One region of the Streptomyces sp. NPDC045968 genome, then DNA from elsewhere that is predicted to be linked to it. Evidence: predicted binding sites of a transcription regulator. Region 1 holds the regulator's gene; the other holds the start of a gene.

Evidence for each region. The regulator HrcA, encoded in region 1, represses chaperone genes, less so after heat shock. The targets are predictions, from matches to a motif close to TTNGCACTCNGNNNNNCNGAGTGCNAA.
Region 2: a site for HrcA is predicted at 2,842-2,868, ahead of groES (co-chaperone GroES). Genes of this name have one in related genera too.

Annotation. Positions count from the first base shown of each region.
Region 1 covers NZ_JBWKLF010000001.1:530,241-536,598, reverse strand. Annotated here, with positions in the region: gene AC07FA_RS02210 (16S rRNA (uracil(1498)-N(3))-methyltransferase) at 1-5, opposite strand, end outside; gene AC07FA_RS02205 (nitronate monooxygenase) at 2-1,075, opposite strand; gene dnaJ (molecular chaperone DnaJ) at 1,232-2,368, opposite strand; gene hrcA (heat-inducible transcriptional repressor HrcA) at 2,369-3,385, opposite strand; gene AC07FA_RS02190 (MBL fold metallo-hydrolase) at 3,550-4,272, shown strand; gene AC07FA_RS02185 (DUF3097 domain-containing protein) at 4,298-5,122, shown strand; gene hemW (radical SAM family heme chaperone HemW) at 5,203-6,358, opposite strand, start outside.
Region 2 covers NZ_JBWKLF010000008.1:279,964-286,321, forward strand. Annotated here, with positions in the region: gene AC07FA_RS24145 (hypothetical protein) at 1-559, shown strand, start outside; gene AC07FA_RS24150 (THUMP-like domain-containing protein) at 522-1,745, opposite strand; gene AC07FA_RS24155 (polysaccharide deacetylase family protein) at 1,861-2,802, shown strand; gene groES (co-chaperone GroES) at 3,024-3,332, shown strand; gene groL (chaperonin GroEL) at 3,434-5,056, shown strand; gene AC07FA_RS24170 (hydroxyacid dehydrogenase) at 5,133-6,161, opposite strand; gene AC07FA_RS24175 (carbohydrate ABC transporter permease) at 6,197-6,358, opposite strand, start outside.

The sequences.
Region 1 (6,358 bases):
GTCACTGGGCACTCCTCACACTCAGGGCCGCGCGCGCGGCGTCCAGTTCGGCGGCGAGCAGGTCGATCAGTTCCCCGGCGGGCAGCTCGCGTGCCATCCGGTGCCCCTGGCCCGCCCACAGCGCCATGCCCTGGGCGTCCCCCGCCTTGGCGGCGGCCTTGCGCAGCCCGCTCGTCATCTGGTGCACCTGCGGGTAGGCGGCCGGGGCGTAGGGGCCGTGCTCGGTCACGAAGCGGTTGACGAGACCGCGCGCGGGGCGCCCGGAGAACGCCCGGGTCATCGCGGTCCGTACGAACAGCGGGTTGGTCAGTGCCTGCTTGTGCAGCAGGTGGGCCCCGGACTCGGGGGTGGCCAGGAAGGCGGTGCCGAGCTGCGCCGCGTCGGCGCCCGCCGCGAGCACGGCGGCGATCTGGGAGCCGCGCATCAGCCCGCCCGCCGCGATGAGCGGCACCTGCACGCTCTCGCGTACCTGGGCGAGGAGGGACAGCAGCCCTATGCCGGATTGGTCGGCCTGGGGGTCGTCGCGGTGCGTGGACCGGTGGCCGCCGGCCTCCACCCCCTGGACGCAGACGGCGTCGGCGCCCGCCCACTGCGCGGCCTGGGCCTCCTCGGCGGAGGTGACGGTCACGACGGTGTACGTGCCCGTCTGGGCGAACGCGTCGAGGATCTCGCGGGAGGGGCAGCCGAAGGTGAAGGAGACGACGGGCACCGGGTCCTCCAGGAGGATCGCGGTCTTGGCCTCGTAGCCGTCGTCGCCGCCGCCGTCCACCTCGCCGAGCGGGGTCTCGTACCAGAGCGCCTCACCGGCGAGCTGGTGCCGGTACACCTCGACGGAGCTCGGGTCGGCGTGGCCGGTCTGCGGCATGAAGAGGTTGACGCCGAAGGGCTGGGCGGTCAGTCCGCGTACCTGTTTGATCTCGTTGTACATGCCGTCCGCCGTCTTGTACCCGGCGGCGAGGAAACCGAGCCCACCGGCTTCGGCGACAGCGCCGACGAGCTGCGGGCCGGACACTCCGCCCGCCATGGGGGCCTGCACGATCGGATACCGGCAGAGATCGGTCAACGCGGAGGACATGAGCGCATCGTGCCACGTCCGGTGCACCGCACCGAATCAGCCATGGGGCGGCGCGGACGGTATACCACCGCAGCTCGCACCACACGCCGCACCGCCCGCCGGTACGGGACCGACGGGCGGTGCGGGGTAAGGCGACAAGCGGTGCGGCGAACGCGGTCAGCGCCCGTTGAACGCGTCCTTCAGCCGGGAGAAGAGCCCCTGCTGGCCTGGCTGGAACTGCCCGGTGGGCCGCTCCTCGCCGCGCAGCTTCGCGAGCTCCCGCAGGACCCGTTCCTGCTCCGCGTCCAGCTTCGACGGGGTCATGACCTCGACGTGCACGATCAGGTCGCCGCGCCCGCCACCGCGCAGGTGCGTGATGCCGCGCCCGTGCAGCGGGACCGACTGGCCGGACTGCGTGCCCGGCCTGATGTCGATCTCCTCCATGCCGTCCAGCGTCTCCAGCGGCACCTGGGTGCCGAGGGCCGCCGCCGTCATCGGGATGGTGACCGTGCAGTGCAGGTCGTCGCCGCGCCGCTGGAACACCGCGTGCGACAGCTCGTGGATCTCGACGTACAGATCGCCGGCCGGTCCGCCGCCGGGGCCGACCTCGCCCTCGCCCGCGAGCTGGATGCGGGTGCCGTTGTCGACACCTGCCGGGATCTTCACCGTCAGGGTGCGTCGCGAGCGGATGCGGCCGTCTCCGGCGCACTCGGGGCACGGGGTCGGCACGACCGTACCGAAGCCCTGGCACTGCGGGCAGGGCCGCGAGGTCATGACCTGGCCGAGGAAGGACCGGGTGACCTGCGAGACCTCACCGCGGCCGCGGCACATGTCACAGGTCTGCGCCGAGGTGCCGGGTGCGGCGCCCTCTCCGCTACAGGTCGTACAGACGACCGCCGTGTCGACCTGGATGTCCTTGGTCGTACCGAAGGCCGCCTCGGAGAGGTCGATCTCCAGCCGGATCATGGCGTCCTGGCCGCGCCGGGTCCGCGAACGGGGCCCGCGCTGGGACGCCGTACCGAAGAACGCGTCCATGATGTCGGAGAAGTTGCCGAAGCCACCCTGTCCGAATCCGCCCGCGCCACCGCCGCCCGAGGCGGACAGCGGGTCGCCGCCGAGGTCGTAGACCTGCTTCTTCTGCGGGTCCGACAACACCTCGTAAGCGGCGTTGATCTCCTTGAACCGCTCCTGGGTCTTCGGGTCCGGGTTGACATCCGGGTGCAGCTCGCGGGCGAGCCTGCGGAATGCCTTCTTGATCTCGTCCTGAGATGCGTCGCGGCGCACGCCGAGTACGGCGTAGTAGTCCGTGGCCACTTACGACTCCGCCAGGATCTGTCCGACGTAACGTGCCACTGCGCGTACCGCTCCCATCGTTCCGGGGTAGTCCATGCGGGTCGGTCCGACCACGCCGAGTTTGGCGACTGCCTCGTCGCCCGAACCGTAGCCGACCGCGACCACGGACGTGGAGTTGAGGCCCTCGTGGGCATTCTCGTGACCGATACGTACGGTCATGCCCGAGTCCTTGGCCTCACCGAGCAGCTTCAGCAGCACGACCTGCTCCTCCAATGCCTCCAGCACCGGCCGGATCATCACAGGGAAGTCGTGCCCGAAGCGGGTGAGGTTGGAGGTGCCGCCGATCATCAGCCGCTCCTCCGTCTCTTCCACCAGAGTTTCGAGAAGGATCGAGAGCACCGTGGAAACGGTTCCCCTGTCCTCGCCCTCGAAGGACTCCGGCAAGTCCTGCACCAGCTGCGGGACATCCGCGAAGCGGCGGCCCACGACACGGCTGTTGAGCCGCGCCCGGAGGTCCGCCAGGGATGTCTCACCGAACGGCGCAGGACAGTCGATCATACGCTGTTCGACCCGGCCGGTGTCCGTGATCAGTACCAGCATCAGCCGGGCCGGAGCCAGGAGAAGCAGCTCCACGTGCCGCACCGTCGAACGGGTCAGCGAGGGGTACTGCACGACGGCGACCTGACGGGTCAGCTGCGCGAGCAGCCGCACGGTCCGGCCCACGACGTCGTCGAGGTCGACCGCGCCGTCGAGGAAGTTCTGAATGGCCCTGCGCTCCGGCGACGACAGGGGCTTGACGCCCGCGAGCCGGTCGACGAAGAGCCGGTAGCCCTTGTCCGTCGGGATGCGCCCCGCGCTGGTGTGGGGCTGGGCGATGAAGCCCTCGTCCTCCAGCACCGCCATGTCGTTGCGGACCGTGGCCGGGGAGACCCCGAGGTTGTGCCGCTCGGTCAGCGCCTTGGAGCCGACCGGCTCCTCGGTGCCGACGTAGTCCTGGACGATGGCGCGCAGCACTTCGAGTCTGCGTTCGCTGAGCATCGCGCACACCTCCAGCTGTGGTTCTCGGTCTCTGCCTGGCACTCTGTACGTTCGAGTGCCAGCAATCCCCCCGGTCAGTGTACGGGGGTGGGGTGGCCCCCGGGCAAGGGCGACCGGCCACGCTACCGCGAGACTGCGCAGGTCGATGCCGATAGCGTCGTTGTATGGACGTCTCTTGGGAAGAGCTGGGCTGGGAGCGGTTGGGCAACGGTGTGGGCCGCCGACGCCTTCCGGTGTGGGATGCGACGGCAGGACTGGTGGCGGGAGCGGAGGGTGTCCTGCTCTTCGACACCGGTTCGTCGCTCCGTGAGGGCGCCGAGCTGCGGTCCCAGGCGCAGCGCCTGCTCGGCCGGAGGGTGACGCATATCGCACTGAGTCACCCGCACTTCGATCATGTTCTGGGCACGGCGGCGTTCGCCGGGGCCGAGGTGTACGGGGCGGTCGGCGTCGCCGGTCTGCTCAGGAACGCGGCGGACGAGCTGCACAGCTCGGCGGCGCACCACGGGGTCCCCGAGCACGATGCCGCGGAAGCGGTGGACGTGCTGGTCGCCCCGCATCACGAGGTGTGCGGGGAGTGGACGCTCGATCTGGGCGGCGGGCTCCAGGTGCTGCTGGCCAATGTGGGGCCGGGGCACAGCGGTCACGACCTGGCCGTCCTGGTGCCGGGCACGCCCGCGGTGGTGTTCTGCGGCGATCTGGTCGAGCAGTCCGGCGATCCGCAGGCCGGCGACGACGCCATCCCCTCCCGCTGGCCTGCCGCCCTGGACCGGCTGCTGGCGCTGGGCGGCGAGGAGGCGGTGTACGTACCGGGGCACGGGGCGGTGGTGGACGCGGCGTTCGTCCGGATGCAGCGTGATCAACTGGCGGCGCGGTTCGGCGTGTCGTGACCGTCGGCCGCCGTATCGTCGTGCGATGCGCAGCTATCAGCCGGACCTGACCCCGCCGTGGAAGAAGTCCGTACCGGCCCCCGAGGTCCCCGCCGAGCCCGATCTGGTCGTCGAGGAGGCCGCCACCGGCTTCTGCGGGGCGGTGATCCGCTGCGAGAAGACGGCGCAGGGGCCGACGGTCACCCTGGAGGACCGCTTCGGCAAGCACCGGGTGTTCCCGATGGAGCCGCGCGGCTTCCTGCTGGAGGGCCGGGTCGTCACGCTGGTCCGCCCCACGTCCGCCTCCGCCGCCCCCGCCCATCCCGCCCGTACGGCCTCCGGGTCGCTGGCGGTCCCCGGGGCGCGTGCGCGGGTGGCACGGGCGGGCCGGATCTATGTGGAGGGCCGCCACGACGCGGAACTGGTCGAGCGGGTCTGGGGCGACGACCTCCGGATCGAGGGCGTGGTCGTCGAGTACCTGGAGGGCATCGACGACCTCCCCGCGATCGTCCGCGACTTCTCCCCCGGCCCGGACGCGCGCCTGGGCGTGCTGGTCGACCACCTGGTCCCGGGCTCGAAGGAGTCCCGCATCGCCGCCCAGGTCTCGGATGGCCACGTCCTGGTGGTGGGCCACCCGTACATCGACGTCTGGGAAGCGGTGAAGCCGTCCTCCGTGGGCATCCCGTCCTGGCCGAGGGTCCCGCACGGCCAGGACTGGAAGACGGGCGTGTGCCGCGCCCTGTCCTGGCCGGAGAACACGGGGGCGGCCTGGCAGCGCATCCTCTCGACGGTCCACTCGTACCGCGACCTGGAACCGGAGCTGCTGGGCCGGGTGGAAGAACTGATCGACTTCGTGACGGCCCCGGAGTAGGCCCGCCTTCCCATTTTCAGCCCGTCCGGCGCTTGAGGACCGGGGCCCGGGGCAGAGCCCCGGTGCGCCCGCCGCGGGCGTCAGTCCACCAGGTCCCGGACCACCGCGTCCGCCAGCAACCGCCCCCGCAACGTCAGCACCGCCCGCCCCGAAGCGAACGCCCCCGCCTCCAGCAGCCCGTCCCCCACCGCGCGCCCCGCCGCCGCCAGCCCCGCGGGAGCCAGCAACGACAGCGGGCAGCCGTCCACCAGCCGCAGCTCCAGCAGAATCCGTTCCACCCGCCGGTCCTCCGCGGACAGGACCTCACGCCCCGCTCCCGGCGACCGTCCTTCGGCCAGGGCCTGCGCGTACGCTCCCGGGTGCTTCACGTTCCACCACCGCACACCCCCCACATGGCTGTGCGCCCCGGGCCCCGCGCCCCACCAGTCGGCCCCGCGCCAGTACAGCTCGTTGTGCAGGCAGCGTCCCTCCGGCGTCCGGGACCAGTTCGACACCTCGTACCAGGAGAAGCCCGCCGCGGCCATCGCCTCGTCCGCGATCAGATAACGGTCCGCGTGCGCGTCGTCATCGGTCATCGGGATCTCCCCGCGACGGATGCGCCGGGCCAGCTGGGTGCCTTCCTCGACGATCAGCGCGTACGCCGACACATGGTCGGGTCCGGCACCGATCGCCGCGTCGAGGGAGGCCCGCCAGTCGTCGTCGGACTCCCCCGGCGTGCCGTAGATCAGGTCGAGGTTGACGTGCTCGAAGCCCGCGTCCCGCGCCTCGGCGACGCAGGCCTCGGGCCGGCCGGGCGTATGCGTCCGGTCGAGGATCTTCAGCACGTGCTGCCGTGCGCTCTGCATCCCAAAGGAAACCCGGTTGAAGCCGCCTTCCCGCAGCGCCGCCAGGTACGCCGGATCGACGGACTCCGGATTCGCCTCCGTCGTCACCTCCGCGTCGTCCGCGAGCCCGAACTCGTCACGGATCGCCCCCAGCATCCGTACGAGATCGGCTGCGGGCAGCAGCGTCGGCGTCCCGCCCCCGACGAAGACCGTACGGACCGGCCGCGGGTCGTCGCCGAGCACCTTGCGGGCCTGGCGGACCTCTTCGACCAGGTGCGCCGCGTAGTTGTCCCGCGAGGCCAGCGCACCACCGGAACCACGCAGCTCGGTGGCGGTGTAGGTGTTGAAGTCGCAGTACCCGCAGCGCGTCGCGCAGTACGGGACGTGCAGATAGAAGCCGAGCGGTCGGTCG
Region 2 (6,358 bases), on a different contig from region 1:
GACGCTGTGGCTGTGGGGGATGCTGGCGGCGCTCGGCTGGTCGTTCGTGGGCGGGGCGATCGTCTCGTTCCAGGAGCCCGACGACCCGTTCGCCGCGATGCTGGGCCTGGTCGGTTTCGCCATCGGCGCCTGCCTGCTGGTGCCGTCGGTCGCGTTCGTCGCCGTCGGGCTCGGCCGGGACCGCCAGGTCCGCAGGCTGCTCGTCCAGTGGGGCGCGCTGGCCCGTGACCCGGCGGGCGATCTGCGGCTGCGGATTCCCGGCGTCAGCCTCCTCTGGATGCTGACGTCCTTCGCGCTGTGCGCCCTCGGCCTGTACGTGTGTGTGGTCGTCCCGGCGGGCGCGGAGGCGGGCGAGGAGACGTACGGGGAGGTGGCCCTGTTCATGGGCCTCGGTCTCATCTCCTGGCTGACCGGCCTGATCGGCGTGGTCAAGGCGTTCGCGCACCGCCGCTGGGTGCTCCGGGTGCTCGTCGGGACGCCCGGGACGCCCGGGACGCCCGGGACGCCCGCCGAACCGCCGGTCAGGGCCGCTTCAGGGGCTGACCGACCAGCATCGTAGGCGCCCCCGCCACCCGGGTCAGGAACACGGTCGCCGCGTTCGGCCCCTGGAGTTTCATCTTCCGGCGCAGCTCCTCCGGTTCGACCGCGGAGCCGCGCTTCTTGACGGTCAGGACGCCGACCTCCCGCTCCCGCAGCAGGGCCTTGAGCTTCTTCATGTTGAACGGGAGTTCGTCGGTGATCTCGTACGCCGTCGTGTACGGGGAGTCGTACACCTCGTCACTCGTGACGTACGCGATCATCTCGTCGAACAGCCGGCCGCCGCACCGGTCCACGATGCCGGCGACCAGATGCGCGCGGATGACGGCGCCGTCGGGTTCGTACAGATAGCGGCCGACGGGGCCGACGGGCGGGGCGGGCAGCGGGGCCGGGGCCGTCAGGGTGGCGCCCGCCGGGAGCAGTGTCGCCCGGAACGAGCCGGGTGCGAAGCCCTCGCCGAACCAGAGCACCGCCTCCTTCACATCGCCACCGTCCGAGATCCACTCGGCCTCGGCCCGCGGCCCGATCGCCTCGTGCGGGACGCCGGGGGCGATCTTCAGCGCGGCGCGGGGGGCCTTCAGCGCGGCCGCGGTCGCCCAGGACAGCGGGGGCGAGTACGCCTCCGGGTCGAAGATCCGGCCGCGGCCGCCGCGCCGGGCCGGATCGACGAAGACCGCGTCGTACGGAGCGGTGTCGGTCTCGGTGACATCGGCGCACCGCACCTCGATCAGCGCCTCCAGGCCGAGCGCCGCGGCGTTGGCGCGGGCGACCTCGGCGGTCAGCGGGTCGCGGTCGACGGCCAGCACCGCGATGCCCGCACGCGCCAGCGCGATCGCGTCGCCGCCGATGCCGCAGCACAGGTCGGCCACACTCCGTACCCCGAGTCCGGCGAACCGCTGTGCCCGGTAGCCGGCGACCGAGGTGCGGGTGGCCTGCTCGACACCGTTGGGGGTGAAGAACATCCGGTACGCGTCCTCGGCGCCGAACTTCGCGACCGCCCGCTGCCGCAGCCGGGCCTGCCCCAGGGCCGCCGACACCAGGTCGGCCGGGTGGCTGCGGCGCAGCCGGGTCGCGGTGGCCAGTTCCCGGGCGGGGTCGTGGTCGCGCAGCTCGGCCAGGAGCGCCGCGCCCTCGGGGGCGAGCAGGGCATGGAAGCCGGCGAGCGGGTCGGGGGCATCGGAGGGCGGGAGAGCGTTCACCCGGCCCATTGTGAGCCAGCCGGGGGACCGGGCGGGCCCGGCGGCGGTGTCGGGCCCGGCGTCCGGGCACGCACTGGCAGGATGCGGCGCCATGCAGCTAGTACGACAAACGGAAGAATCCGCCATGAAGCGGCACGGAACCGGCCGCCTCCTCCGTGAGCCGGTCCGTGCGGTCCTGATCGCCCTCCTCGTCACCGCCGTCGCCTCCGGGTGCGCCGCCGAAGGCGCGGACAGTGCCGCAGGCGGAAAGCATCCGGCGGCGCCCGCCGCGGGCCGGGAGGGGCCGCCCGCGCTGAAGGAGGCGCCGGCCGGGGCGCTGTCCGTGTACGCGGAGAAGCTGAAGCGGAAGCAGGCGGCGCGGGTCGCGGCGGCCAGGAAGTGGCGGCTGGCGAAGGTCCCGCTGATCGCCCCCGAGCCCCCGGCCGCCAAGCCGCGCATCACCACCCGCAAGGGCTTCGAGGTCACCGGCGGGGACGCGCTGCCGCCCGTTTTCACCACCGTGCCGACCAAGGAGAAGATCGTCTTCCTGACGATGGACGACGGGGCCGAGAAGGACCCCGCGCTGCTGCGGATGATGACGGAGCTCGGCATCCCGTACAGCGCCTTCCTCAGTGACTACCTGGTCAGGGAGGACTACGGCTACTTCAAGAAGATGCAGGCCCGCGGTGTCACCCTCAGCAACCACACGCTGAACCACCGCTATATGCCCGGTCTGTCGTACGCCGAGCAGAAGCGGGAGATCTGCGGCCAGCAGGACAAGATCGCGAAGCACTTCGGGAAACGGCCCACGCTCTTCCGGCCGCCGTACGGCAACTACAACCGCGACACCCTGCGCATCGCCAAGTCCTGCGGCATCAAGGCGGTGCCGCTGTGGTCCTCGGAGGCGTTCCCCGACCACATGGAATGGCGCGAGTGGGACCGTGACCTGCACCCGGGCGACATCATCCTCACCCACTTCCGGGGGCCCGGGGACTGGAAGGGCTCCATGCCGGACATGATCCGACGGGTCATGAAGACGATCACGGACAAGGGGTACGCGGTCGCCAGACTGGAGGACTACGTCTGACACGGGAGAGCGGCCGGTCCGCCACGCGGGGGTGGTGAATTGGCACTCCGCTTGACCGAGTGCTAATCGCGGTCATAGTCTCAGTGCTGGCACTCCCCACTGGAGAGTGCCAGCACCACCGCGCGACAGGGCAGGTCCGGCACCCGCGACGACGGATCGACCTGGTCGCCACCCCAAAGACTGTTAAACCCCGTGAGATCTCCGAAGGGGGAGACCGGATCGTGTCGACCACCAGCTCCAAGGTTGCGATCAAGCCGCTTGAGGACCGCATTGTGGTCCAGCCGCTCGACGCCGAGCAGACCACGGCCTCCGGCCTGGTCATTCCCGACACCGCCAAGGAGAAGCCCCAGGAGGGCGTCGTCCTGGCCGTGGGCCCGGGCCGCTTCGAGAACGGCGAGCGCCTTCCGCTCGACGTCAAGACCGGCGACGTCGTCCTGTACAGCAAGTACGGCGGCACCGAGGTGAAGTACAACGGCGAGGAGTACCTCGTCCTCTCGGCTCGCGACGTGCTCGCGATCGTCGAGAAGTAATTCACCCACGTTTGCTTCTGTTCTGCGCCCCTGGCCCCCTGCGAAATAACTAGCCGGGTGGTCTGGGGCGCAGTTCGTTTTGAGAGGACAGAAAACAGCCCATGGCGAAGACTCTGAAGTTCGACGAGGACGCCCGTCGCGCCCTTGAGCGCGGCGTCAACAAGCTTGCCGACACGGTGAAGGTGACGATCGGCCCCAAGGGCCGCAACGTCGTCATCGACAAGAAGTTCGGCGCTCCCACCATCACCAACGACGGTGTCACCATCGCGCGCGAGGTCGAGCTCGACGACCCGTTCGAGAACCTCGGTGCCCAGCTGGTGAAGGAGGTGGCGACCAAGACCAACGACGTAGCGGGTGACGGCACCACCACCGCCACCGTCCTGGCCCAGGCGCTCGTCCGCGAGGGTCTGCGCAACGTCGCCGCGGGCGCCTCCCCGGCCGCCCTGAAGAAGGGCATCGACGCCGCGGTCAAGGCCGTGTCCGAGGAGCTCCTCGCGACCGCCCGCCCGATCGACGACAAGTCCGACATCGCCGCCGTGGCCGCGCTCTCCGCGCAGGACACCCAGGTCGGCGAGCTCATCGCGGACGCGATGGACAAGGTCGGCAAGGACGGTGTCATCACCGTCGAGGAGTCCAACACCTTCGGTCTGGACCTCGAGTTCACCGAGGGCATGGCCTTCGACAAGGGTTACCTCTCGCCGTACATGGTGACCGACCAGGAGCGTATGGAGGCCGTCCTCGACGACCCGTACATCCTGATCCACCAGGGCAAGATCGGCTCCATCCAGGAGCTGCTCCCGCTGCTGGAGAAGGTCATCCAGTCGGGTGGCTCCAAGCCGCTGCTGATCATCGCCGAGGACGTCGAGGGCGAAGCCCTGTCGACCCTGGTCGTCAACAAGATCCGTGGCACCTTCAACGCCGTCGCGGTGAAGGCCCCGGGCTTCGGTGACCGCCGCAAGGCCATGCTCGGCGACATCGCCACCCTCACCGGTGCGACCGTCATCGCCGAAGAGGTCGGCCTCAAGCTCGACCAGGCCGGTCTCGACGTGCTGGGCACCGCCCGCCGCGTCACCGTCTCCAAGGACGACACGACCATCGTCGACGGCGGCGGCGACTCCGCCGACGTCAAGGGCCGGGTCAACCAGATCAAGGCCGAGATCGACTCCACGGACTCCGACTGGGACCGCGAGAAGCTCCAGGAGCGCCTCGCGAAGCTGGCCGGCGGCGTGTGCGTGATCCGTGTCGGTGCCGCCACCGAGGTGGAGCTCAAGGAGAAGAAGCACCGTCTGGAGGACGCCATCTCCGCGACCCGCGCCGCGGTCGAGGAGGGCATCGTCTCCGGTGGTGGCTCCGCTCTGGTCCACGCCGTCAAGGTCCTCGAGGGCAACCTCGGCAAGACCGGCGACGAGGCCACCGGTGTCGCGGTCGTGCGCCGCGCCGCCGTCGAGCCGCTGCGCTGGATCGCCGAGAACGCCGGCCTGGAGGGTTACGTCATCACCTCCAAGGTCGCCGAGCTCGACAAGGGCCAGGGCTTCAACGCCGCGACCGGCGAGTACGGCGACCTGGTGAAGGCCGGCGTCATCGACCCGGTCAAGGTCACCCGCTCCGCCCTGGAGAACGCCGCGTCCATCGCGTCGCTGCTGCTCACGACCGAGACCCTGGTCGTCGAGAAGCCGGCCGACGACGAGGCCGAGGCCGGCCACGGCCACGGGCACTCCCACTAGTACGCACCCGGTACACCACTGAGGCCCGGTACCCCCGTCGCGGGGGTACCGGGCCTCAGTGCTTTCCGGGGGCGGGTCACGCCGAGTGGCCCAGCGCCTCCGGAGTCACCTGGTCCGCGAACGGCCGTCCCTGGGCGAAGCGTTCCAGCTCGTCCAGCGCCTGATCCGCCATGCGGTGCAGCTCGTTGCCCAGCGAGCCCGCGACATGTGGAGTGAGCAGGACGTTCGGCAGGTCGTACAACGGGGAATCCGGCACCGGAAGTTCGGGCTCCGTCACATCCAGCACCGCGTGCAGCCGCCCGCTCACCAGCTCCGCGAGCAACGCGTCCTCGTCGACCAGAGAACCGCGCGCCGTATTGATCAGCGTCGCCCCCGCCGGCATCAGCGCCAGCTCCGCCGCCCCGATGAGGTGGCGCGTCTCGGGCAGCTGGGGAGCGTGGACGGAGACCACCGAGCTGCGGGCGCACAGCTCCGGCAGCGTCACCGCCCGCACTCCGAGGGCGGTGGCCTCGGCGGGGGAGACGTACGGGTCGTAGAGCAGCACGTCCAGGTCGAACGGGCGCAGCAGCTCGATCACCCGGCGGCCGATCCGGGACGCGCCGATGATTCCGGCCGTACGGCGGTAGTTGCCGCTGGCGTCGAGGTCCCGGAGCCAGTCGTGGTCGGCCCGCAGCGCGCGGTAGCGCTGGGCGGCGTGCAGGACCCGCTTGTTGGCGAAGAGGATCGCGGCGAGGGTGAACTCGGCGACGGGCAGGGCGTTGGCGTTGGCCGCCGAGGTGACGGCGATGCCGCGTTCCCAGCAGGCGTCGGTGATGTGGTGCTTGACGGACCCGGCCGCGTGCACGACGGCGCGCAGCCGAGGGGCGGCGGCCAGGATCTCCGCGGTCAGCGGGGTGGCGCCCCAGCAGGTGAGGAGCACGTCCGCCTCGGCGAGCGCGGCGGCCACCTCCGGGCCGGGGGCGGCCAGATCGTGGGCGACGAGGCCGGGGTCCGTGCGGGTGAGGGCGGCCAGCCTGGTGCGGTGGCGTTCCGCGAACAGCCGGCCGGCGATGCCGGGCCCCATCGCCAGCAGAGCGCGGGGCCGGTTGTCAGTGGCGTGGTGCATGGTGGAACTCGACTCCTCTGAGGCTCGCCTGACGGTCACTTGACACTTCCGGCCGTCAGTCCCGCCTTCCAGTGCCGTTGCAGTGAGACGAAGGCGACGATCAGGGGGATGACGGCGAGGAGGGAACCGGTGACGACGAGCGGATAGAAGCTCGGCTCGCCATGGGTGTTGGTGTTCCAGGAGTAGAGGCCGAGGCT